One region of the Streptomyces sp. NPDC096339 genome, then DNA from elsewhere that is predicted to be linked to it. Evidence: riboswitches for the same ligand, from Rfam matches in the RefSeq annotation. Region 1 holds a riboswitch; the other holds the start of a gene.
The links. A riboswitch is a leader RNA that binds a small molecule or an ion and turns the genes downstream of it on or off. The one in region 1 is predicted to bind ZMP and ZTP.
Positions count from the first base shown of each region.

Region 2: another riboswitch for ZMP and ZTP. It lies ahead of ACIQ5Y_RS26215 (bifunctional 5,10-methylenetetrahydrofolate dehydrogenase/5,10-methenyltetrahydrofolate cyclohydrolase); the one in region 1 lies ahead of glyA (serine hydroxymethyltransferase).

Region 1 covers NZ_JBIWFI010000005.1:190,615-202,280, reverse strand. The annotation lists gene ACIQ5Y_RS11065 (hypothetical protein) at 1-506, opposite strand, end outside; gene ACIQ5Y_RS11060 (bifunctional methylenetetrahydrofolate dehydrogenase/methenyltetrahydrofolate cyclohydrolase) at 763-1,623, shown strand; gene ACIQ5Y_RS11055 (DUF3017 domain-containing protein) at 1,613-2,044, shown strand; gene ACIQ5Y_RS11050 (malate dehydrogenase) at 2,288-3,277, shown strand; gene ACIQ5Y_RS11045 (carboxymuconolactone decarboxylase family protein) at 3,384-3,875, opposite strand; gene ACIQ5Y_RS11040 (PLP-dependent aminotransferase family protein) at 3,923-5,332, shown strand; gene ACIQ5Y_RS11035 (hypothetical protein) at 5,712-6,548, opposite strand; gene ACIQ5Y_RS11030 (hypothetical protein) at 6,666-6,980, shown strand; gene ACIQ5Y_RS11025 (glutathionylspermidine synthase family protein) at 7,012-8,202, shown strand; gene rocD (ornithine--oxo-acid transaminase) at 8,209-9,414, opposite strand; ZMP/ZTP riboswitch at 9,524-9,614, shown strand; gene glyA (serine hydroxymethyltransferase) at 9,650-10,921, shown strand; gene trpS (tryptophan--tRNA ligase) at 11,559-11,666, shown strand, end outside.
Region 2 covers NZ_JBIWFI010000024.1:20,519-31,127, reverse strand. The annotation lists gene ACIQ5Y_RS26240 (class I SAM-dependent methyltransferase) at 1-544, opposite strand, end outside; gene ACIQ5Y_RS26235 (4a-hydroxytetrahydrobiopterin dehydratase) at 574-879, opposite strand; gene ACIQ5Y_RS26230 (FAD-dependent oxidoreductase) at 1,100-2,896, shown strand; gene ACIQ5Y_RS26225 (helix-turn-helix domain-containing protein) at 2,951-3,745, shown strand; gene ACIQ5Y_RS26220 (hypothetical protein) at 3,731-4,147, opposite strand; gene ACIQ5Y_RS26215 (bifunctional 5,10-methylenetetrahydrofolate dehydrogenase/5,10-methenyltetrahydrofolate cyclohydrolase) at 4,417-5,262, opposite strand; ZMP/ZTP riboswitch at 5,329-5,422, opposite strand; gene ACIQ5Y_RS26210 (methyltransferase domain-containing protein) at 5,479-6,240, shown strand; gene ACIQ5Y_RS26205 (RNA polymerase sigma factor) at 6,454-8,043, shown strand; gene ACIQ5Y_RS26200 (hypothetical protein) at 8,123-9,934, opposite strand; gene ACIQ5Y_RS26195 (ATP-binding protein) at 9,987-10,609, opposite strand, start outside.

The sequences.
Region 1 (11,666 bases):
ATCAGGGCCAGCACGCCGACCAGCGCGCCCAGGATCCCGTACACCATGGTGGTGATGCGGATGCCCTGCCCGCCGCGCGAGAACTTCACGCCCAGAGTGATCGACAGCGCCGACAGGCCGAGGAACACCAGCGCGAGGATGAAGACCACACCGGCCGACGCGCTCGCGACCGTCGAGAACGGGTTCGAGCCGACCGAGTCGCTCGCCATGTTCGACGCATCGTTGATCGTGGCGGCACCGAACATCGCGAAGACGCCGATGAGCACCTGGACGCCCGCGACGATGAACAGCAGGACTCGCGCCGTCATCATCAGGCCGGGCATCGTCGCGGGGGCGCCCGAGTAGCCGCCGGGGCCCGCCGGGTAGCCCATGGGCGCCTGCTGCGGCGGGTAGGCGTAGCCGCCCTGCGGCGGGATGCCCTGCGGGGCCTGCTGCGGGTAGCCGTAGCCGGGCTGTCCCTGCGGGGGCTGCTGACCGTACGGGTTGTTCGGGTCGCCGAAGCTCATATGGGGTGTTCCTCCGTGGAAGTGCGGGGACGCACGGCAAACGCAGGGAGGAAATCTGCTTCTTGCGGTCCGCCCCCCGGCACTGCCCGCGGCACATCTGTCATTGCATCGTCGTGGGACACGCGAGTACTTGTCCAGTTGGTTGCGATGACCCCCGTCACTTGTTGTGCAAGTGCAATGAACGGCGCGCAGCGGTGAACGCCCCGCCCGGCACCGCGACTGGAACCGGGGCCACTCCATCCGGGAGGATGGGCGCATGACCGCCCAGATTCTCGATGGCAAGGCCACCGCGGCCGCGATCAAGTCCGAACTGACCGCCCGCGTGGCGGACCTGAAGGCCCGGGGCACCACCCCCGGCCTCGGCACCCTGCTGGTCGGCGACGATCCGGGCAGCCGCTGGTACGTCAACGGCAAGCACAAGGACTGTGCCGAGGTCGGCATCGCCTCCATCCAGCGCGAACTGCCCGGGACGGCCTCCCAGGAGGACATCGAGGCGGTCGTACGGGAGCTCAACGACAACCCGGAGTGCACGGGCTACATCGTCCAACTCCCGCTCCCCAAGGGCATCGACACCAACCGGGTCCTGGAGCTGATGGATCCGCTCAAGGACGCCGACGGCCTGCACCCCATGTCGCTCGGCCGGCTGGTGCTGAACGAGCCGGGGCCGCTGCCCTGCACCCCGTACGGCATCGTCGAGCTGCTGCGCCACCACGACGTCGAGATCAACGGCGCCCACGTCGTGGTCCTCGGCCGCGGCATCACCGTCGGGCGCTCCATCGGCCTGCTGCTGACCCGCAAGTCAGAGAACGCCACCGTGACGCTCTGCCACACCGGCACGCGCGACCTGTCCGGGCTGCTGCGTCAGGCAGACATCATCGTCGCGGCGGCCGGTGTCCCGCACCTGGTCAAGCCGGAGGACGTGAAGCCGGGCGCGGCCGTGCTCGACGTGGGCGTCAGCCGCGACGAGAACGGGAAGATCGTCGGTGACGTGCACCCGGGCGTCGCCGAGGTGGCGGCCTGGATCTCCCCGAACCCGGGCGGTGTCGGCCCCATGACCCGGGCCCAGCTGCTGGTCAACGTCGTCGAGGCGGCGGAACGGAGTACCAGTGCAGGCTGAACCCGACGCGGAGCAGGCGGCCGGGGCACGGCCGCCGGGCTCCCGACGCTTCCCTTCCGTAACCACGGACACCGCCCGCCCGGAGGGCAGTGGCCGTGCCGTGCCCGGTGCCGTGTCCACGCCCGCCCGGCAGTGGCCGATGCTCAGCGTGCTCACCGCGACCGCGGTGGGCCTCCTGGCCACGGCGCTGGGACATCCGCGCATCGGCACCCTGGTGATCGGCATCGCCCTGATCGCGGCCTCGGTCATGCGGCGGCTGCTGCCCTCGGTGGGGATGCTCGCGGTGCGCTCCCGTTTCACGGACATGATCACCTACGGGCTGCTGGGCGTGGCGATCACCCTGCTCGCGCTGGTCATAGAGCCCAAGCCGTTGCTGGAGGTGCCGTTCCTGGAGGACGCGGTCCGCTTCACCGTGCGCTGACACCCCCGAAAGGGAGGCCCGGCAATAGCCCGAAAGGGTCGAGATGCAGGGCGGAAACCGCCCTCCCGCCTTCGAACCCTCCGGTCCGTGTGCCATGCACCACAGGGACCGGGGGATCGAGCCGCTCCAAGGTCGGATAGCCTGACCGCGGATGTCTCTTCACATCAAGATTCACTGGGGAGCGGCGTCCTCCAGCACATGGGGCGGGACGCCCCAACCGCCAGCTGTCTAACGGAGAAGGCCATGACCCGCACTCCCGTGAATGTCACCGTCACCGGCGCCGCCGGCCAGATCGGCTACGCACTGCTCTTCCGCATCGCGTCCGGCCACCTGCTCGGCGCGGACGTGCCGGTCAAGCTCCGCCTCCTGGAGATCCCCCAGGGCATGAAGGCCGCCGAGGGCACCGCCATGGAGCTCGACGACTGCGCCTTCCCGCTCCTCAAGGGCATCGACATCTTCGACGACCCGAACCAGGGCTTCGCCGGCGCCAACGTCGCGCTGCTCGTGGGCGCCCGCCCGCGCACCAAGGGCATGGAGCGCGGTGACCTGCTCTCCGCCAACGGCGGCATCTTCAAGCCGCAGGGCGCCGCGATCAACGCGAACGCCGCGGACGACATCAAGGTCCTGGTCGTGGGCAACCCGGCCAACACCAACGCGCTCATCGCGCAGGCCGCCGCCCCGGACGTACCGGCCGAGCGCTTCACCGCGATGACCCGCCTGGACCACAACCGCGCGATCACGCAGCTGGCCCAGAAGACCGGCTCCGACGTCACCGACATCAAGCGCCTCACCATCTGGGGCAACCACTCGGCGACCCAGTACCCCGACATCTTCCACGCGGAGATCGCCGGCAAGAACGCCGCCGAGGTCGTGAACGACCAGGCGTGGCTCGCCGACACCTTCATCCCGACCGTCGCCAAGCGCGGCGCCGCGATCATCGACGCCCGTGGCGCCTCCTCGGCCGCCTCGGCCGCCAACGCCGCCATCGACCACGTGCACACCTGGGTCAACGGCACCGCCGCGGGCGACTGGACCTCGATGGGCATCCCGTCGGACGGCTCCTACGGCGTCCCGGAGGGCATCATCTCCTCCTTCCCCGTCACCACCAAGGACGGCAAGTACGAGATCGTCCAGGGCCTGGACATCAACGAGTTCTCCCGTGCGCGCATCGACGCGTCCGTGGCGGAGCTCGTCGAGGAGCGCGACGCGGTGCGCGAGCTCGGCCTGATCTGATCCCGGATCGCCTCACGGCTTCAACGGAACGCCCCGGCGGGCTTGCCCGCCGGGGCGTTCCGTACGTTCACGGCGGGCCCGGTGCGAACCCCCGTGCGGCACCGGATCAGACGTTGTACATGCCGGGCTTGTAGTGGCCGGGCGTCAGGCGGGTGGTGACGCCGATGCGGTTCCAGACGTTGATCGTCGCGATGACGGCGATCAGCTGGGCCAGCTCGCGCTCCTCGAAGTGTTTGGCGGCCTTCTCGTAGACCTCGTCGGGCACGAAGCCGTCGGTCAGCACGGTGACGGCCTCGGTGAGCTCGATCGCGGCGAGCTCCTTCTCGGTGTAGAAGTGCCGAGACTCCTCCCACGCGGCCAGCAGCACGATGCGCTCGACGCTCTCACCTGCCGCGATGGCGTCCTTCGTGTGCATGTCGAGGCAGAAGGCGCAGTGGTTGATCTGCGAGGCCCGGATCTTCACGAGTTCGACCAGGGCCGGGTCGAGGCCCTTCTTGGAGGCGATCTCCAGGGCCACGACGGCCTTGTACACCTCGGGGGCGACCTTGGCCATCTGCATGCGGGGGGTGTGCTCGTGTGCGTTCTGTGTCTCCGTCATGTGATCGACACTAGGTGCAGGGCGGCCCAGCGATATGGTCCATATCCATGACGGATTCATGGGCCACTTTCGGCGCCGACCTGCATCTGGACCTCTCCGCCGGGCGCGGACTGCGGGCCGGGCTCACCGAGGCGCTGCGCGAGGCCGCGCGCAGCGGGCGGCTGGCGGCCGGGACGCGGCTGCCGTCCTCGCGGTCGCTCGCCGTCGACCTGGGCATCGCGCGGAACACGGTCGCCGAGGCGTACGCCGAGCTCGTCGCCGAGGGTTGGCTGACGGCCCGCCAGGGCTCCGGGACCAGGGTCGCCGAACGGGCCCGGCCGCGCCGGACCCCACCCGCCGCCGGCCGGGCCCGGCGCCCCGCGCGCGGCGGGCCTTCGCACGACCTCCAGCCCGGCTCCCCGGACCTGAGCGGCTTCCCGCGCGCGGCCTGGCTGTCGGCGGCCCGGCGCGCGCTGACCAACGCGCCGAACGAGGCCTTCGGGTACGCGGTCGAGGTACGCGGCCGGATCGAACTGAGGGAGGCCCTCGCCGGCTACCTGGCGCGGGCGCGCGGGGTGTACGCGGACCCGGAACGGATCGTGCTGTGCGCCGGGTTCGTGCACGGGCTGACGCTGTTGGCGCAGGTGCTGCGGGCGCGGCGGGTGCGGGAGGTGGCGGTGGAGGGGTACGGGCTGGACATCCACCGGGACCTGCTGGTGAAGGCGGGCCTGCGGACGCGTCCGATGGGCGTGGACGCGGAGGGGGCCCGAACGGGCGAACTCGGCGCGGGCGGGCCCGGCGTGGGCGCGGTGCTGCTGACTCCCGCGCACCAGTTCCCGACCGGCGTCGCGTTGACCCCGGCCCGTCGGGCGGCCGCCGTGGACTGGGCCCGGACCACGGGCGGGCTGATCCTGGAGGACGACTACGACGGGGAGTTCCGCTACGACCGCCAGCCGGTGGGGGCGCTCCAGGGACTGGACCCGGACCGGGTCGTGTACCTGGGCACGGCCAGCAAGTCCCTCGCGCCGGCGCTGCGGATCGGGTGGCTGGTGGTCCCGCCCGGGCTGGTGGACGAGGTCCTGGCCGTGAAGGGCGTGACCGACTGGACCTCCAGCGCGCTGGAGCAGCTCACGCTCGCGGAGTTCATCACCTCCGGGGCGTACGACCGGCACGTGCGGGGGATGCGGCTGCGGTACCGGCGGCGGAGGGACGAACTGGTGGCGGCGGTGGGGGACCGGGTCGGGGTGTCGGGGATCGCGGCGGGGCTGCACGCGGTGCTGGACCTCCCGGAGGGGACGACGGAACGCTCGGTGATCCAGTCGGCGGCCTGGCAGGACCTCGCCCTGGACGGCCTGTCCCGCCACCGCCACCCGGAGGCCGACCTCCCGCCGCGCCCGGCGGTGGTCGTCGGCTACGGGACCCCGTCGGACAGCGCGTGGGCCTCTGCGCTGGCCGCGCTGTCCGCCGTTCTGCCGTAGGCCTGGCCGGGGTTTGGTCGTGTCCCCTGGCGGGTCCGGCTGCGCGGTCCGGCCGCGGCGCCGCTGCCGGGGCTCCACCCCGGACCCCGCGCCTCGAACTCCCCCAGCTACCGCTGGGAGGTGCCCCCCGGCGAGGCTGAGATTTGCTGCGCAAATCCAGCCCGCCGGGCGGAGATTTCAGCCCCTCCGGCGCTTGAGGAGCGGGGTCCGGGGCGGAGCCCCGGTTCGGGAAGGGGCGGGGTGGGGGAAAGGCCCCGCGCAGCGGCCCCCACACAACCGCGGTGTGGTTGCGGGGCTTTCGCCGAAGCGGGCCGGCGGCGGGGCCCGCAGCGGCACGCCCCCGGCGCGGCGGGGGCAGCGGCGCGCGCCCCCGGCCGGGTCACTCCGCGGCGGCAGCGGTGGGGGCCGGGGGTTCGCCGAAGCGGGCCAGGGCCAGGGATCCCGCCAGGGCCACGGCGAAGCCGGCGATTGCGAGCCACGTCAGCCCCTCGCGGGTGCGGTCGCCCAGCCAGGCCACGCCCACCACCGCCGGACCGATCGTCTCGCCCAGGACCATCCCGGCCGTCGCCGCCGTCACGGAGCCCCGCGCCAGCGCCGAGGTGAGGAGGAGGAACGCCGCGCCGCCGCCCAGCAGGAGGGCGTACAGCGCCGGGTTGAGCAGCTCCCGCAGGGAGAAGGAGTCGATGAGCCGTACCGACACCTCCACCACCCCGAAGCCCGTTCCCGAGGCCAGGCCCAGGACGAGGGCCCGCGGCCCGTCCGGGAGCCCGCCGGCGGCCGCGCCCACGGCCAGCACCATCACCGCCACCCCCAGCAGCCCCAGCTTGAGGGCGAGCGAACCCTCCCCGGAGCCCTCCTCCCCGGAGGCCAGCCCCAGCATCAGCAGCCCCGCGCACACCACCCACACCGCGCCCCACTCCGTCCGCGACAGCCGCACCTTCAGCAGCCGCGAGGCGACCACGGCCGTCACGGCGAGGCTCGCCGCCAGCGCGGCCCCCACCGTGTAGATGGGGACGTGGCGCAGCGCGATGATCTGGAGCGCGAACCCGGCCGCGTCCAGGCCGAGGCCGGCCAGGTACCGCCACTGGCGGGCCGCCCGCAGCAGCAGCGCGGGGTCCACCCCGGAGCCCGTCCCGGGCTCCGCGGCCCGCGCCGCCATCGCCTGCAGCACGGACGCCGTACCGAAGCAGACCGCCGCACCGAGCGCACAAATCATCCCAATGAGCACGAACTGACTCTAGGTCACGGTTTCTGCGACGGCCGGATTCCATCCCCCGGGGGCACCGCTCTACGCTGTCCCGCAGTACGCAGGGTCCCAGGGGGAGCAGCAGACATGGACAGCAGCAACACCAACCGGCGCCGCATGCGCTCCGGCGCGGTCGCCCTCGGCGGTATGGGCCTGCTCGCGGCGACCCTCGTCGCCTGCGGCAGCAGCGACGAGCCGGACAAGCGCTGCGCGTCCCGCTCCACGCTGGAGACCCTGAACAGCAAGGAGTGCAAGAGCGGCGGCCGCGGCTCCTGGTACTACGGCGGCACCGCCAAGGCCGGCAACGGCCGGGCCTACGTCTCCGGCGGCAGCTTCGACAAGTCGGCCGTCACCCGCGGCGGCATCGGCGGACACAGCAGCTCCGGTTCCAGCGGCGGCTGAGGAACGGGCCGAGGAACACGGAACCAGGCACATGAAGCGGCACACCATCGAGCCCCGCCCCGACTGGCAGAAGACCGTCGAGGAGCAGGGGCTGATCTACCCCCTCACCCGGTACCCCGACGACTCCCTGCGCCCCTACTGGGACGAGAGCGCGTACTACTCCTTCTCCCTCCCCGAAGTGGAGGCCCTGGAGAACGTCGTCGAGGAGCTGCACGCCATGTGCCTGGCGGCGGCCGCCCACATCGTCGACCACGACCGCTTCGCCGACCTCGGCATCACCGACCCGAAGCTCGCCGCGCTCATCTCCGACTCCTGGCGGCGCCGCGCCGAACAGCCCTCCCTCTACGGCCGCTTCGACCTGCGCTACGACGGCTCCGGCAGCCCCGCCAAGCTGCTGGAGTACAACGCCGACACCCCCACCTCCCTCGTGGAGGCGGCGAGCCCGCAGTGGTTCTGGATGGAAGAGCGCTTCCCCGACGCCGACCAGTGGAACTCCCTCCACGAACGCCTCGTCGACGCCTGGCGCCGGCAGGCCGAGCTGCTGCCGCCCGGAGTGCTGCACTTCGCGCACTCCGAGACCGACGAGCTCGGCGAGGACCTGATGACGGTCGCCTACCTCCAGGAGACCGCGGAGCAGGCGGGCATCGACACCCACGCCCTGTCCGTCGAGCAGATCGGCTGGGACAGCCTCACCGGCCGGTTCGTGGACGACAAGCTCCGCTTCATCCGCGGCTGCTTCAAGCTCTACCCGTGGGAGTGGCTGGCCACGGACGAGTTCGGCCCGCAGGTCCTCGGTACGTACGACCTCGGCGGCGGCAGCGGCTCCACCTGCTGGATCGAGCCGCTGTGGAAGATGTTGCTCTCCAACAAGGCCCTGCTCGCGATCCTCTGGGAGCTCTTCCCGGAGCACCCGAACCTGCTGCCCGCCTACCTCGACGGTCCGCGCGAACTCGCCGACACCACCGGTTACGTCGCGAAGCCGCTGCTGGGCCGCGAGGGCGCCGGAGTCACCCTCCACGAGGCGGGTGGCGAGCCGTTCGTACCGGAAGAGGACGAGCGGTACTGCTTCCAGGGCCTGGCCCCGCTGCCGGACTTCGACGGCAACCGGGTGGTGCTCGGCGCGTGGGTCGTCGAGGACGAGGCGGCGGGGCTCGGCATCCGCGAATCCGCGGGGCCGGTCACGGACGAGTACGCCCGCTTCCTGCCCCACGTGATCCTGTAGCGGCGGCTACGCGGAGAGGACCGACCGGAGCTGGTCCAGGCCCCAGTCCAGGTCCTCCTTGCCGATCACCAGCGGCGGCGCGATGCGGATCGTCGACCCGTGGGTGTCCTTCACCAGCACCCCCAGCTCCATCAGCTTCTCGGAGATGTCCCGGCCCGTCCCGCGCGAGGGGTCGATGTCGACGCCCGCCCACAGTCCGCGCCCGCGTACGGCGGTCACCGCGCCCCCGCCGACCATCAGGTTCAGCTCCCGGTGCAGGTGGTCGCCCAGCTCGGCGGCGCGCTGCTGGTACTCGCCGGTGCGCAGCATCGCGATCACTTCCAGGGCGACGGCGCAGGCGAGCGGGTTTCCGCCGAAGGTGGAGCCGTGCTCGCCGGGCCTGAACACGCCGAGCACGTCCCGGTCGGCGACCACGGCCGACACCGGCACCACGCCACCGCCGAGCGCCTTGCCCAGGATGTAGACGTCCGGGACGACGCCCTCGTGCTCGCAGGCGAAGGTCTTCCCGGTCCGGCCGAGGCCCGACTGGATCTCGTCCGCCATGAACAGGACGTTCCGCTCGCGCGTGAGGTCCCGTACGCCCTGGAGGTACCCGGCGGGCGGCACCAGCACCCCCGCCTCGCCCTGGATCGGCTCCAGCAGCACGGCGACGGTGTTCTCGGTGACGGCGTGCGCGAGGGCGGTGAGGTCCCCGTACGGGACGATCTCGAAGCCGGGGGTGTAGGGGCCGAAGTGGTCGCGGGCGTCGTGGTCCGTCGAGAAGGAGACGATGGTGGTGGTCCGGCCGTGGAAGTTGTCGGCCGCGACCACGATCTTGGCGTGCCCGTCCGGGACGCCCTTGACCTCGTAGCCCCACTTGCGCGCGGTCTTCACGGCCGTCTCCACGGCCTCCGCGCCCGTGTTCATGGGCAGCACCATGTCCTTGCCGCACAGGGCGGCGAGCTCGGTGCAGAAGTCGGCGAACCTGGCGTGGTGGAAGGCGCGCGAGGTGAGCGTGACCCGCTCCAGCTGCGCGTGGGCGGCGTCGAGCAGCCGGCGGTGGCCGTGCCCGAAGTTGAGCGCCGAATAGCCGGCGAGCATGTCGAGGTAGCGGCGGCCCTCCACGTCGGTCATCCACGCGCCTTCCGCGGAGGCGACGACCACGGGCAGCGGATGGTAGTTGTGCGCGCTGTGCGCGTCGGCGGAACGGATGGCATCAGCAGTTGTCGACACGGGGTCTCCGATCGTCCGTCAGGCCTGTGACGAGGGTGGCGTCACTCTGCATCCTCGCTCGTATAGCGGGCGGAGAAACCTTTCTCGTGGCGCGCCCGCTAAGGTGGGCGGTACGCACGGCGACTGGCGTACGGAGAACAAACTCCGGGGGAGTCGTGCGCGCACGACCGCAATCAGGGCCGCTCGCCTGGGCCTCGCGGGGACGAGACACGAAATCGACCCCGGAGGAGCCGCCATGAGCGCGAACCACCGTCATCCCGCCCTTCTCGCGACCGACCCCGAGCTGGCGTCCTTCGTCGCGGCGGAGGAGACCCTGCAGGCCGAGACGCTGCGCCTGATCCCGAGCGAGAACTACGTCTCGGCGGCCGTCCTCGAAGCCTCCGGCACCGTCCTGCAGAACAAGTACAGCGAGGGCTACCCGGGCCGCCGCTACTACGAGGGCCAGCAGAACATCGACCGCGTCGAGGCGCTGGCCGTCGAGCGCGCCAAGGGCCTGTTCGGCGTGGACCACGCGAACGTGCAGCCGTACTCCGGCTCCCCGGCGAACCTGGCCGTGTACCTGGCCTTCGCCAAGCCCGGCGACACGGTGATGGGCATGGCCTTGCCGATGGGCGGGCACCTGACGCACGGCTGGGGCGTCTCGGCGACGGGCTCGTGGTTCCGCGGCGTGCAGTACGGCGTGCGCGCGGACGACGGGCGCATCGACTACGACGCGGTGCGCGAGCTGGCCCTCGCCGAGCGGCCGAAGATCCTCTTCTGCGGCGGCACCGCGCTCCCGCGCACGATCGACTTCGCGGCGTTCGCGTCGATCGCCGAGGAGGCGGGCTCCATCCTGGTCGCCGACGTGGCGCACATCGCGGGCCTGATCGCGGGCGGCGCGCACCCGTCCCCGGCGGGGCACGTCGACGTGATCTCCACGACCACGCACAAGACCCTGCGGGGTCCGCGCGGCGCGATGCTGATGTGCAGGGAGGAGCACGCGAAGGCCATCGACAAGGCGGTCTTCCCGGGCCTGCAGGGCGGCCCGCACAACCAGACGACGGCCGGTATCGCGGTCGCCCTCCACGAGGCGGCGCAGCCGTCCTTCACGGCGTACGCCCACGCGGTCGTCGCCAACGCGAAGGCGCTGGCCGAGGCGCTGCTGGAGCGGGGCTTCGACCTGGTCTCGGGCGGCACGGACAACCACCTGATCCTGATGGACCTCACCTCGCGGGGGGTCCCCGGGAAGGTGGCGGCGAAGGCCCTGGACCGGGCGGGGATCGTGGTCAACTACAACACCGTCCCCTTCGACACGCGCAAGCCGTTCGACCCGTCCGGTATCCGCATCGGCACCCCGTCGCTGACGTCCCGTGGCCTCGGGGTCGAGCACATGCCGGTGGTCGCGGACTGGATCGCGCGCTCGGTCGACGCCGCGGCCAAGGCCGACGAGTCGGCGTTGGCCGCCGTCCGCGCGGAGGTCACCTCCCTGATGGCCGCCTTCCCGGCCCCGGGCCTCGCCCTGTCCTGACCGCCCTGCCGCGGGGCCCCGCCCCGGGGCCCCGCGCCTCAATCGCCGGCGGGGCTGGATTTTGGTTGCCCCGAGCCGTCGGGTGCGGCGCCGTTGCCGGGGGCCGGCCCCCGGACCCCCGTTCCTCAATCGCCGGAGGGGCTGGATGTGCCCGGCGGGGCCGGAACCGCCGGGCGGTACTGGACGGGCGGCGCTCGGCCGAAACCAGCCCCGCCGGCGTTTTGAGGCGCGGGGGCTCGGGGGCGGAGCCCCGGGAAGCCCCGCGCAGCGGCTCGGCCCGGCTCGGCCCGGCCCCGCGCAGCGGCTCGGCTCGGCTCGGCCCGGCCCCGTGCAGCGGACCGGCCCCGCGCAGTGGCTCGGCCCGGCTCGGCCCGGCCCCGCGCAGTGGACCGGCCCCGCCCCGCCCGGCACGCCCCGCCCCGCGCAGCGGACCGGTCCCGCCCGCCCCGGCCCCGCGCAGCGGAGTGGCGGAAAGCGGTCGCTCGGCCGGGGTGGGATTCGGCCACCGCGCTACCCGGTGGTACGGGCAGCGGGCCCGCCCCGCCGCAAGGGGGCGCGGTCCGGCCGCACGCATTCTCCAGCGGGTTCCGGACACCGGCGGGCCCGAGCCCGCCCCCGCACCTGAGAGAATGAAGCCATGGCTTCTGATCGTCCTCGCGCGCTCTCCGGCATCCAGCCCACCTCCGGTTCGTTCCACCTCGGGAACTACCTCGGAGCCATCCGCCAGTACGTCGCCCTGCAGGAG
Region 2 (10,609 bases), on a different contig from region 1:
AACGGGCCTCTCCGGCCGGGCGCAGGCCCGCGCGCGCCGCGTGGGTCTCGACCTCGCCGGAGGAGTCCGCGGGGGTCGGGGCCAGGTGCGCGGCGAAGACGGCGTCGATGTCGCTGCCCACGTCGTGGGCGGAGTCCTTGTCCACGGTGGTGACGAAGACCCCGCCGGGTCGCAGGACCCGCGCGGCCTCGGCGATCACGGCGGGCACCAGGCCGGGGGCGCGCAGCAGGTGCAGCAGCCAGACCGCGCTGACCGCGTCGAGGGAGCCCGAGCGCACCGGCAGCCGGGCCGCGTCGGCGAGGGACACGGTCACCCCGCGCCGCAGGGCCATGGCGGCCATGCCGTGGGAGGCGTCCGCGCCGAGGACGCGCAGTCCGGGGCGCTTCAGCCGGGCGGTGACGATGCCGGTGCCGCAGCCGAGGTCGAGCAGGGTGCGCACGTCGGCGGGGAGCAGGCCGAGGACCGCCGCGGCGGCGGCCTCGGCGCGCGGGGCGCCGCCGCGGGTGGCGTCGTAGGCCTCGGCCTCCGCGTCGTAGTCGAGCAGCGGCTTCAGCTCCGGTATGTGCGTGGTCATCAGCTCGCGCCGTGCGCCGGGGCCAGGGCTTCGACGCGCTCGGCGAGCGCGAAGTCGTTCGCCGTGACCAGGCCGCCCGCGTCGTGGCTGTTCACGGAGAGCCGGACCGTGTTGTAGCCGAGGGTCAGGTCGGAGTGGTGGTTCAACTCCTGCTGCACCGAGGCGATGTGGGCGACGAGGGCGCTCGCCGCGAAGTGCGTGTCCAGCCGGTAGGTGCGGAGGATGTGGTCGTCCTCGAAGGCCCAGCCGGGAAGTTCCCGCAACCGGTCCTCGATCTCCTTCTGCGACAGCGGCTCACTCGGCATGCACCGGCTCCTTTTCCCCGTGACGTGTAGTCAAGGTTCCCACAGCGCACGCCCGGGCAACCCTTTCACGCCATAGTGCGCTCGGGTGCTCCTGCGCCTTCCAGGCCCGCCCCGCCCCCCATATGCTCCTGCGCCGACGCACTGTTACCACCGGTAACAGCCGTCGGCATCCACGTTCGGTGACCACGTGACGGGCAAGGGACGAAGGGGCGGCATCGACATGACCGGCACAGGCAGTTCCAGGCGTACGTTCATCGCGGGCGCGGGCGCGGCGGCCACCGCGGGGGCCCTGTCCACCGCCGTGACGGCCGCTCCCGCGGCGGCCGCCACGGCCTCCCCCGCCAAGGCGGCGGCGAACGGCCGCCGGGTCGCCGTACTGGGGGGTGGGGTGGCAGGGCTGACCGCGGCGCACGAACTCGCCGAGCGGGGCTACGCCGTCACCGTGTACGAGCGCCGGGCGCTGGGCGGCAAGGCCCGCAGCATGGACGTACCGGACAGTGCCCGCGGCGGCCGCCGGCCGCTCCCCGCCGAGCACGGCTTCCGCTTCATCCCCGGCATCTACCACAACCTGCCCGACACCATGCGGCGCATCCCCTTCCCCGGGAACGCGAACGGCGTCTGGGACAACCTCGTCGCCCCGCGCGAGATGATGTTCGCCCGGTCGGGCGGCCGCGAGGACCTGCGCGGGCCGATCCCGTGGCCCGAACACTCCCCCGCCGAGCTGACGCCAGACGAGCTGCGCCGCGCCCTCACCGGGATCCTGCAGTCCCTGGTCCGGCTGCCCCTGCACGAGACGGCGTACTTCGTGAACTGCGCGCTCGTCTTCCTGACCAGCTGCGACGAGCGCCGCAACGACATCTGGGAGCGGACCCCCTGGTGGGAGTTCGTGCGTGCGGAGCAGATGTCGAGCGAGTACCAGCGCATCCTCGCGGTCGGCGTGACCCGCAACATCGTGGCGACCAAGGCCGAGGAGGCCTCCACCCGTACGGTCGGCACCCTCGGCGAGGCCTTCGTCTTCAACCTGCTGGGGCGCGGCGCGGACGGCCCGCCGGACCGGATCCTGAACCTGCCGACCAACGAGGCCTGGATCGACCCCTGGGAGGCCCATCTGCGTTCCCTCGGGGTGGAGTTCAGGATCGGCTGGACCGTGCGCGAGGTCCGGTACGGGGGCGGCCGGGTGAGCGGGGTCGCCGTCGAGGGCCCGGACGGCAGCCGGCAGACCGTCACCGCCGACCACTACGTCAGCGCACTGCCCGTGGAGCACGCCCGCCGCACCTGGAGCGCGGAACTGCGGGCCGCCGACCCGATGCTGGGGCGCTGCGACAAGCTGGAGACCGACTGGATGACGGGCATCCAGTTCTACCTCACCGAACGCGCCGCACTGGTGCACGGACACCTCAACTGCATCGATTCCCCCTGGTCGTTGACGGCGATCCAGCAGGCGGAGCACTGGCCCGCCCGGAACTTCCCCGCCGACTACGGCGACGGGGCGGCGGTCGACTGCCTCTCGGTGGACATCTCGGAGTGGGACAAGCCCGGGATCCTGTACGGGAAGACGGCCAAGCAGTGCACCCGCGAGGAGGTGGCGCGCGAGGTGTGGGCCCAGCTGAAGGCCTCCCTCAACGACACCGGCAAGACCCTCCTGAGCGACTCCAAGCTGCACTCCTGGCACCTGGACCCGGGTGTGGACGGGCTCGGCACCCCGAACCCCACCAACCAGGACCAGTTGCTGATCCACCCGGTCGGCACCTTCCACAACCGGCCGAGCGCCGCCACGCGCGTCCCGAACTTCTTCCTCAGCGGGGACTACGTGGCCGTGGACATCGACCTCGCGACGATGGAGGGCGCGAACGCCTCCGCCCGCGCGGCCGTCAACTCGCTCCTGGACCGCGACGGTTCCCCGAGCGCACGGTGCTCGATCCGGCCGCTGTACCGGGCTCCGGAGGTCGAGTCGGCCAAGCGGCACGACCTGTGGCGCTACCGTCTCGGCCTGCGGAACGTCCTCGACGTGGGCTGACCGGAGCCGACGTGGGCCGAACTCGGGCCGGAAGCCTCGGCTACCGTCGTGAGCATGACCACCATGACACCCACGGTCGGCGCCCTGCTCCGCACCTGGCGGGAACGGCGCGGGATCAGTCAGCTGGAACTGGCGGGCCGCGCCGACTCCTCGTCCCGGCACATCAGCTTCATCGAGACCGGACGGTCCCGGCCGAGCGAGGAGATGGTCCTGAGGCTCGCCGACCGCCTCGACGTACCGGTTCGGGAGCGCAACGCGCTGCTCCTGGCGGCGGGTTACGCCCCGCACTACGCGCAGACGGCCCTGGACGACCCGTCGATGGAGACCCTGCGCGAGGGCATTCAGCGGCTGCTGACCGGCTACGAGCCCTATCCGGCGCTGGTCGTGGACGCCACGTACAACGTGATCGCGGCCAACAGGGGCATCATGATGCTGATGGAGGGACTGCCGGAGCACCTCCTGACACCGCCGCTGAACGCCATGCGGATCACCCTGCATCCCGAGGGGCTCGCCCCGCGCATCCACAACCTGAAGGAGTGGCGCGGACACCTGCTGGCGCAGATGGAGCGGCAGATCGCGCTGGCCCGCTCCGAACCGCTGCGGGCGCTGTACGAAGAGGTGTCGGCCTACCCCGCGCCGGAGCGGCCGGGCGACGCCGAACCGGAGGAACCCGTCCCGTACATCGCGCTGCCGCTGGTCATCGAGCACGACGGGCACCTGCTGTCCTTCGTGTCCTCGATCGCGACCTTCAACACGCCGATGGACGTGACCGTCGCCGAGCTGGCCATCGAGACGATGCTCCCGGCCGACCCGGCGACGGTGAAGTACCTGCGCTCACTCGGCGACTGAGCGCAGGGCGAGCTGCTGGAACAGGGCGAACGAGGCCACGGTGAGCGCCTGCGCGGGGATCCACACCAGTCCGGCCGTGGTGGGCGTGAACCAGGCGAACAGGGACACCAGGCTGAGCACGGCCCAGGCGTAGTTCGCCTCGATGACGAACTTGACGGGGAAGACGGGCGGCCGGCGCCGCGAGGCGAGCCGGCCGACCCCGGCGCCGAAGACGGCCAGGAAGATGCCCAGCTCCAGCAGCAGCCCCTGGCCGACCCCGAGCAGCCGCCCGAGCGGGGCGGAGAAGGCCACGTAGGCCAGGCCGTTGGCGGTGGTGACCACGGAGTCGAGGGCGAGGAACCGGCGCAGCGCGGTCTGCGGCTCGGTGGTGCGGGCGAGGGTGCCGATCAGGGTTGCGGACATGGGGAACCAGCCTCCATCGAGGTCGAACGGGCGGGGTGGGGTACCGGGTTCCGGCTCTGAGTGCGCAGCTCCGGAACCCGATGCCCCAACCTTGCCGCGCCCGTGCGGCGGGGTCGATTACCTCCGAGGTCATGCCGGCGGCGCCGAAGCCCGGGCGCGCCGGTCGGGCTCCTCGCCGAGGTGGCCGGGAAACGGGCGAACGGGAAAACGCGACGCCCCGGGCCCGAAGGCCCGGGGCGTCCGCCGTACGTCGTCGCGCTCGGCGCGGGTCAGAGGTCCGCGAGGTCCAGCCCGGCCTGCGCCGCGGCGGCCTGGACGGTCTGCTCCAGCAGGACGGCGATGGTCATCGGGCCGACACCGCCCGGTACCGGGGTGATCAGCGAGGCACGGGCGGCGGCCGACTCGAAGTGGACGTCGCCGACGTTGCCCTCGTTGTAGCCGGCGTCCAGGACCACCGCGCCCGGCTTGATGTCCTCGCCCCGGATGAACTCGGCCTTGCCGACGGCGGCGACCAGCACGTCCGCCTGGCGCACGATCGAGGGGAGGTCCTGGGTGCGGGAGTGACAGTAGGTGACCGTGGCGTTCCGCTCCAGCAGCAGCATCCCGGCCGGCTTGCCCAGGATCGCGCTGCGGCCGACGACCACGGCGTGCTTGCCGGTGAGGTCCACGTCGTACTCCTCCAGCAGCCGCATGATGCCGCCGGGGGTGCAGGAGACGAAGCCCGGCAGCCCGAAGCCCATGGCGGCGAAGGAGTGCATGGTGACGCCGTCGACGTCCTTGCCGGGGGCGATGGCCTCGAAGGCGGCGCGCTCGTCGATGTGGTGCGGGACGGGGTGCTGGAGCAGGATGCCGCTGATCTCCGGGTCCTCGGAGAGCGCGGTGATCGCGGCGACCAGTTCCTCGGTGGTGGTCTCGGCCGGCAGCTCCACGTGGCGGGAGGTGATCCCGGCCTTGGCGCAGCGGTTCTGCTTCATCCGGACGTAGGTCACGGAGGCGGGGTCCTCGCCGACCAGAACGGTCGCGAGGCAGGGCGCCGTGCCGGTGCGATCGGTGATCTTCGCCGCGTAGGCGGCGGTCTGCTCCGAGATGCGGCGGGCGAGGGCCGTGCCGTCCATCAGCTGGGCGGTGGCAGGGGCAGTCTGGGCAGTCGTCACGGGGTCTCCTGAACGTCGCTGCGGATCGCGGTTCGCCCAGGCGCGCGGCAGACGACGCACCGGAGTACGCCGGGCCGCTCCCCGGTGGTGATCCACCCGAACGCCAGTCACGGCCCGCGTCCACTGTAGTCGACATATCCGGTGGTCCACCGGGGCCCGGCCTGCGAGGATCAAGGCATGACGCGTACTTTCGACCATCTTGTCGCGGAAGCCGAGTCGGTCTCCGTGGACGGCTGGGACTTCTCCTGGCTCGACGGCCGGGCGACCGAGCAGCGTCCCTCCTGGGGCTACCAGCGGCTGCTGCGCGAGCGACTGGCCCGCGTCCGGTCCGCCCTGGACATCCAGACCGGCGGGGGCGAGGTCCTGGCCGGGTCCGGCCCGCTGCCCCCGCTGATGGCGGCCACCGAGTCCTGGCCGCCCAACATCGACAGGGCGACCCGGTTGCTGCACCCGCTCGGCGCGGTCGTGGTGGCGGACGCCGACGAGCCGCCGCTGCCCTTCGGCGACGAGGCCTTCGAGCTCGTGGCCAGCCGGCATCCGGTGACCATCTGGTGGGACGAGATCGCCCGGGTGCTGGCCCCCGGCGGAACGTACCTGTCCCAGCAGGTCGGGCCGGCGAGCGTCTTCGAGCTCGTCGAGTACTTCCTGGGCCCCCAGCCGGAGGAGGTCCGGGGCGCGCGGCACCCCGACGACGCCGTGAGCGACGCCACGAAGGCGGGCCTGGAGGTCGTCGACCTGCGCTCCGAACGGCTCCGTACGGAGTTCCACGACATCGGGGCCGTGATCTACTTCCTGAGGAAGGTGATCTGGATGGTGCCCGGCTTCACGGTCGGGCAGTACCGGGACCGGTTGCGCGAGCTGCACGAACGGATCGAGCGCGAAGGCCCATTCGTCGCGCATACCGCTCGTTTCCTCATCGAAGCCCGCAAAACGGACTGACGGTGGGGGTGGACGGAATCACGCCGGAGAGGTTGCCCGTCCACAGCGTGGCGCAGGTCACTCAATTCAGCGCGTAACGAATCGACTCGAGCGTGCGATGAACCGACAGGTGTCCTCGCGCGGCCCGGAATACAGACCCCCTCGGGTCTGTTTCCCAAGTTCGCGCGATGATGTCCCGTCCATCCCTTATCTGCTCGCAACGAGAGGCTCCTTGTGTCGCTCAGCCCGTCCCGTACGTTCCCTCCGGAGATCGCCGAATCGGAGGCCCTCGTCGCGCTCGTAGAGCGCGGCCGCGAGCAGGGTCACATCAACGGTGACGACGTGCGCCAGGCCTTCGAGGCCGGCCGCATCCCGGTGGACCAGTGGAAGCGGGTCCTGCGCAGCCTGAACCAGGTCCTGGACGAGGAGGGCGTCGCCCTCCACGTCAGCGCCGCCCCCGCCACGAAGGCTGCCGCCAAGAAGCCCCGCAAGGCGGCCGCCGCCCCTGCCCGAACCGTGACCAAGAAGGCCGTCGCCCCGCCGCGCCCCATCGGCGCGCGCAAGACGGCCGCCACCGCCGCCCCGGCCGCGGCCTCGGCGATATCCGCCACTCCGGCCGCTGCCGCCGCCGACGAGGTGACGTCCGACACGGTCGCCGCCGAGCCGAAGAAGCGCACGGTCAAGAAGACCGCCGCGAAGAAGACCGCGGTCAAGAAGACCGCGGCCGCGAAGAAGACCAGCGCCAAGGACGCCGACGAGGGCGAGAACCCGGTCGTCGAGGGCGAGGACTGGGCAGCCGAGGACCTCGTCGACGAGCCCGAGGAGGAGGCCCCCAAGGCCGGCGGCGGTCAGGGCTTCGTCCTGTCCGACGACGACGAGGACGACGCCCCGGCGCAGACCGTCATGGTCGCCGGTGCCACCGCCGACCCCGTCAAGGACTACCTCAAGCTCATCGGCAAGGTGCCGCTCCTCAACGCCGAGCAGGAGGTCGAGCTCGCCAAGCGCATCGAGGCGGGCCTGTTCTCCGAGTACAAGCTCGAAGAGGAGGAGGACCACAAGCCCGCCTTCAAGCGCGAGCTGGAGATCCTGGTCGAGGACGGCCGCCGGGCCAAGAACCACCTGCTGGAGGCCAACCTCCGTCTCGTGGTCTCCCTCGCCAAGCGCTACACCGGGCGCGGCATGCTCTTCCTGGACCTGATCCAGGAGGGCAACGTCGGCCTGATCCGCGCCGTGGAGAAGTTCGACTACACCAAGGGCTTCAAGTTCTCCACGTACGCGACCTGGTGGATCCGGCAGGCGATCACGCGTGCCATGGCCGACCAGTCGCGCACGATCCGCATCCCCGTCCACATGGTCGAGATCATCAACAAGCTCGCCCGTGTGCAGCGCCAGATGCTCCAGGACCTCGGCCGTGAGCCCACTCCGGAGGAGCTGGGCAAGGAACTCGACATGACCCCGGAGAAGGTCATCGAGGTCCAGAAGTACGGCCGCGAGCCGATCTCCCTGCACACCCCCCTGGGTGAGGAGGGCGACAGCGAGTTCGGTGACCTCATCGAGGACTCCGAGGCGGTCGTGCCGGCCGACGCGGTGTCCTTCACCTTCCTCCAGGAGCAGCTCCAGTCGATCCTGGGCACGCTCTCGGAGCGCGAGGCGGGCGTGGTCTCCATGCGTTACGGCCTCAACGACGGCCAGCCGAAGACGCTGGACGAGATCGGTCGCGTGTACGGGGTCACCCGTGAGCGCATCCGCCAGATCGAGTCCAAGACGATGTCGAAGCTGCGCCACCCGTCGCGTTCGCAGGTGCTGCGCGACTACCTCGACTGAGCCGGCCCCCGGCACACGACGCCCCCGCCACGCCGTTTTCCGGCGGGGCGGGGGCGTCGTCGTACCGCTCACCCGTGCCTCAGGTCAGGCGGAAGACCGGTCCGTGGGGCGTGAACGGCAACGACGCGCCCTGCGGGATCAGGAAGGCGTGTTCGCGCCGGATCCGCAGGGTGTCGCACCAGCCGTCGGTGATCACGAGGACCGGGGCCCCGGGCGGGAAGTCCTCCGCCCGCTGCAGCAGGTCGACGCCCGGTTGCAGTGCGGTGCCGCCGCGCCCCCGGACCCTGACCCGGCCCGCGATCTCGGTGGGCGGCAGATAGCCCGCGTCGTACGGCGCCGCGTCGCAGAAGACGACGCGGGCGGCCGGTACGTCGCGGGCCTCCGCGTACGAGGCGATGGCGCCCAGCGCCTTGCCGAGCAGACCGGGGTCCATCGAGCCCGAGGTGTCCAGCACCACCCCGAAGGTGCAGCGGGCCACCTCCTCGGGCGGGAAGTACCGGCCCGCGCGCGGGATGTCCGGGGTGGAGGCCTGGCGGCGCGCGGGGCGCGCGTAGGACCGTACGGGTTCCGGGCGCGGCACGTACTCGTCGAACCAGCGGGCGAGCTTCGCGTCCCACGGCACCGGCGGGTGGGCCAGCGCCCTGATCTCCTGGATCAGCCCGGCGGGCAGCAGCCCCCGCTCCCCGTGCACGTGCAGGTCGAAGCCCTGGACGAGGCCGCGCCGGTAGAACTCGTCGAGGTCCGTGTACGGTCCGCTCCCGGGATGGGGCAGCGGCTCCCCCAGGATGTCCCCGCGGCCCTTGCCGTGGGGGGTCGCGAGCCGGCGCATCCGGCGCAGGTCGGTGGTGATCCGGTCGTAGACCTCCTCGACCGAGAGCCCCTGGAGCTCCGGGTCGTACAGCAGCCCGTCCGGCATGCTGCCGACCCCCATCTCCACCAGCCAGCCGTTGACGACGTAGTCCGCGGCGACGTTGTGCAGGAACGGGTCCCGGGCGCCGCGGCGCCCGCCGTGGCGCAGGGCGGCGTGCAGCATCTCGTGCGCCAGGATGAACCGCCACTCCTCGTCGTCGAAGGTGCGCAGCGGGTTGACGTAGATCTCCCCGGCGGTGGCGCTGACGGCGGCGATGGAGATCTCCTGGGCGCGGGCCAGCTCGGCGTCGGCGACGACCTTCAGCCCGGCCGCCAGTCCGCCGAGCAGCGGGTAGGAGGAGACGAACCAGTTCAGGGCCCGGTCCCAGGGGCGCTGCGCCACCCGTTCACCGGTGATCCGGTCGCGGCGGCCGCCCGCCACGTCCATGGCGGCTGAGACGCTGCGGGTCAGGGCGTGCGCGAAGGCGGTCTGCCAGTCGGGGACGCGGTGGATGCTCGACTTGTGCCAGTGCAGGAGCCACTGGTCCGGCTCCCGGCCGGCCGTACCGCACTGGTCGAGGCCGGGCGGGATGCCGTCGCGGCGCCAGCGGGCGGCGAGCTGTTCCTCCTCGCCGCCGGGATAGGCGGCGGGGAGGTGGTCCGGGGTCCGGCCCGCCGGGAAGGTCTGCAGGAAACGGTTGACCACCACGCAGCGCGCGGCCAGGTCGTAGGGGTCGGGCTGGGCCCGGACCTTGTCGTCGGCGGCCGGGACGTGGCCGAAGCCCAGGTGCAGGAGGGAATGGGCCAGCGCCCAGGCCCACTCGGCGGGCTCGGCCCGGCGGGTGGGATGGGCGTGGACGCTGCCGTTGGAGTCGACGGCGGTGAGTCCCTCGGCGGGGCAGAGGCGGCAGTTCTTCCGGCGGCAGAACTCGACGTCCAGGGCGGCGAAGGCCGGGTTCCGCTTCACCAGCAGGAGCCCCGCGGCGTACGCCTCGGTGGCCGGATCGGGCTTGTCCTTCGCGCCCCGCCCACCACGGCTCATACGGCGGCCCCGCCGTTCGCGGCCCGGTCCCCCGCGCGGGAGCGCACCCCGCTCATCGGCGTGCCTCGACGAGGCGCGGCATGTCCCGCGCGGCCTCGACGAGGAACCATCCGGGGAGCACGGGCAGACCGTCGGCGTCGTCGGCGATGACCGTCTGGGCGACCTCGACGGAGATCTCGGCGAGCTGGACGAGCAGCGACTTGAAACGGTACGCGGACTGCCGCAGGGCGGGCGAGACGTGCTCCTTCTGCGCCGGGAGCTCCTTGAGCAGACGTCCCCGGAAGGCCTCGGCCAGGTAGTACAGCAGGTCGCGGTCCTCCAGGCCGCGCGGCCATCCCGCATCCCCCTTCATGATCGCCTCGATGCCGTAGGTGTGGCGGACGATCTTCGCGTAGCCGCAGAAGGAGACGGCGTGCGCCGGGGTGAGGGTGCCGTGCGCGATCACCTTCAGGGTCTGCTCGTCGAGGCCGGACCCGAAGGAGTGCAGGGCGTCGGAGAGCATGTGCCAGGAGCGCGGGGTGGAGAACGGCTCCTCCGTCTTGGGCGGCTGCGACCAGAGGTGGTCGGGGCGGTCGGTGAGGTAGTCGGTGATCCACGGGTGGATGCCGTTCTCGCCGGCCCAGACCAGCCAGTCCCGCGCGGAGGCCGTCAGGTGCACGTGGGTGAGGCGGTTCA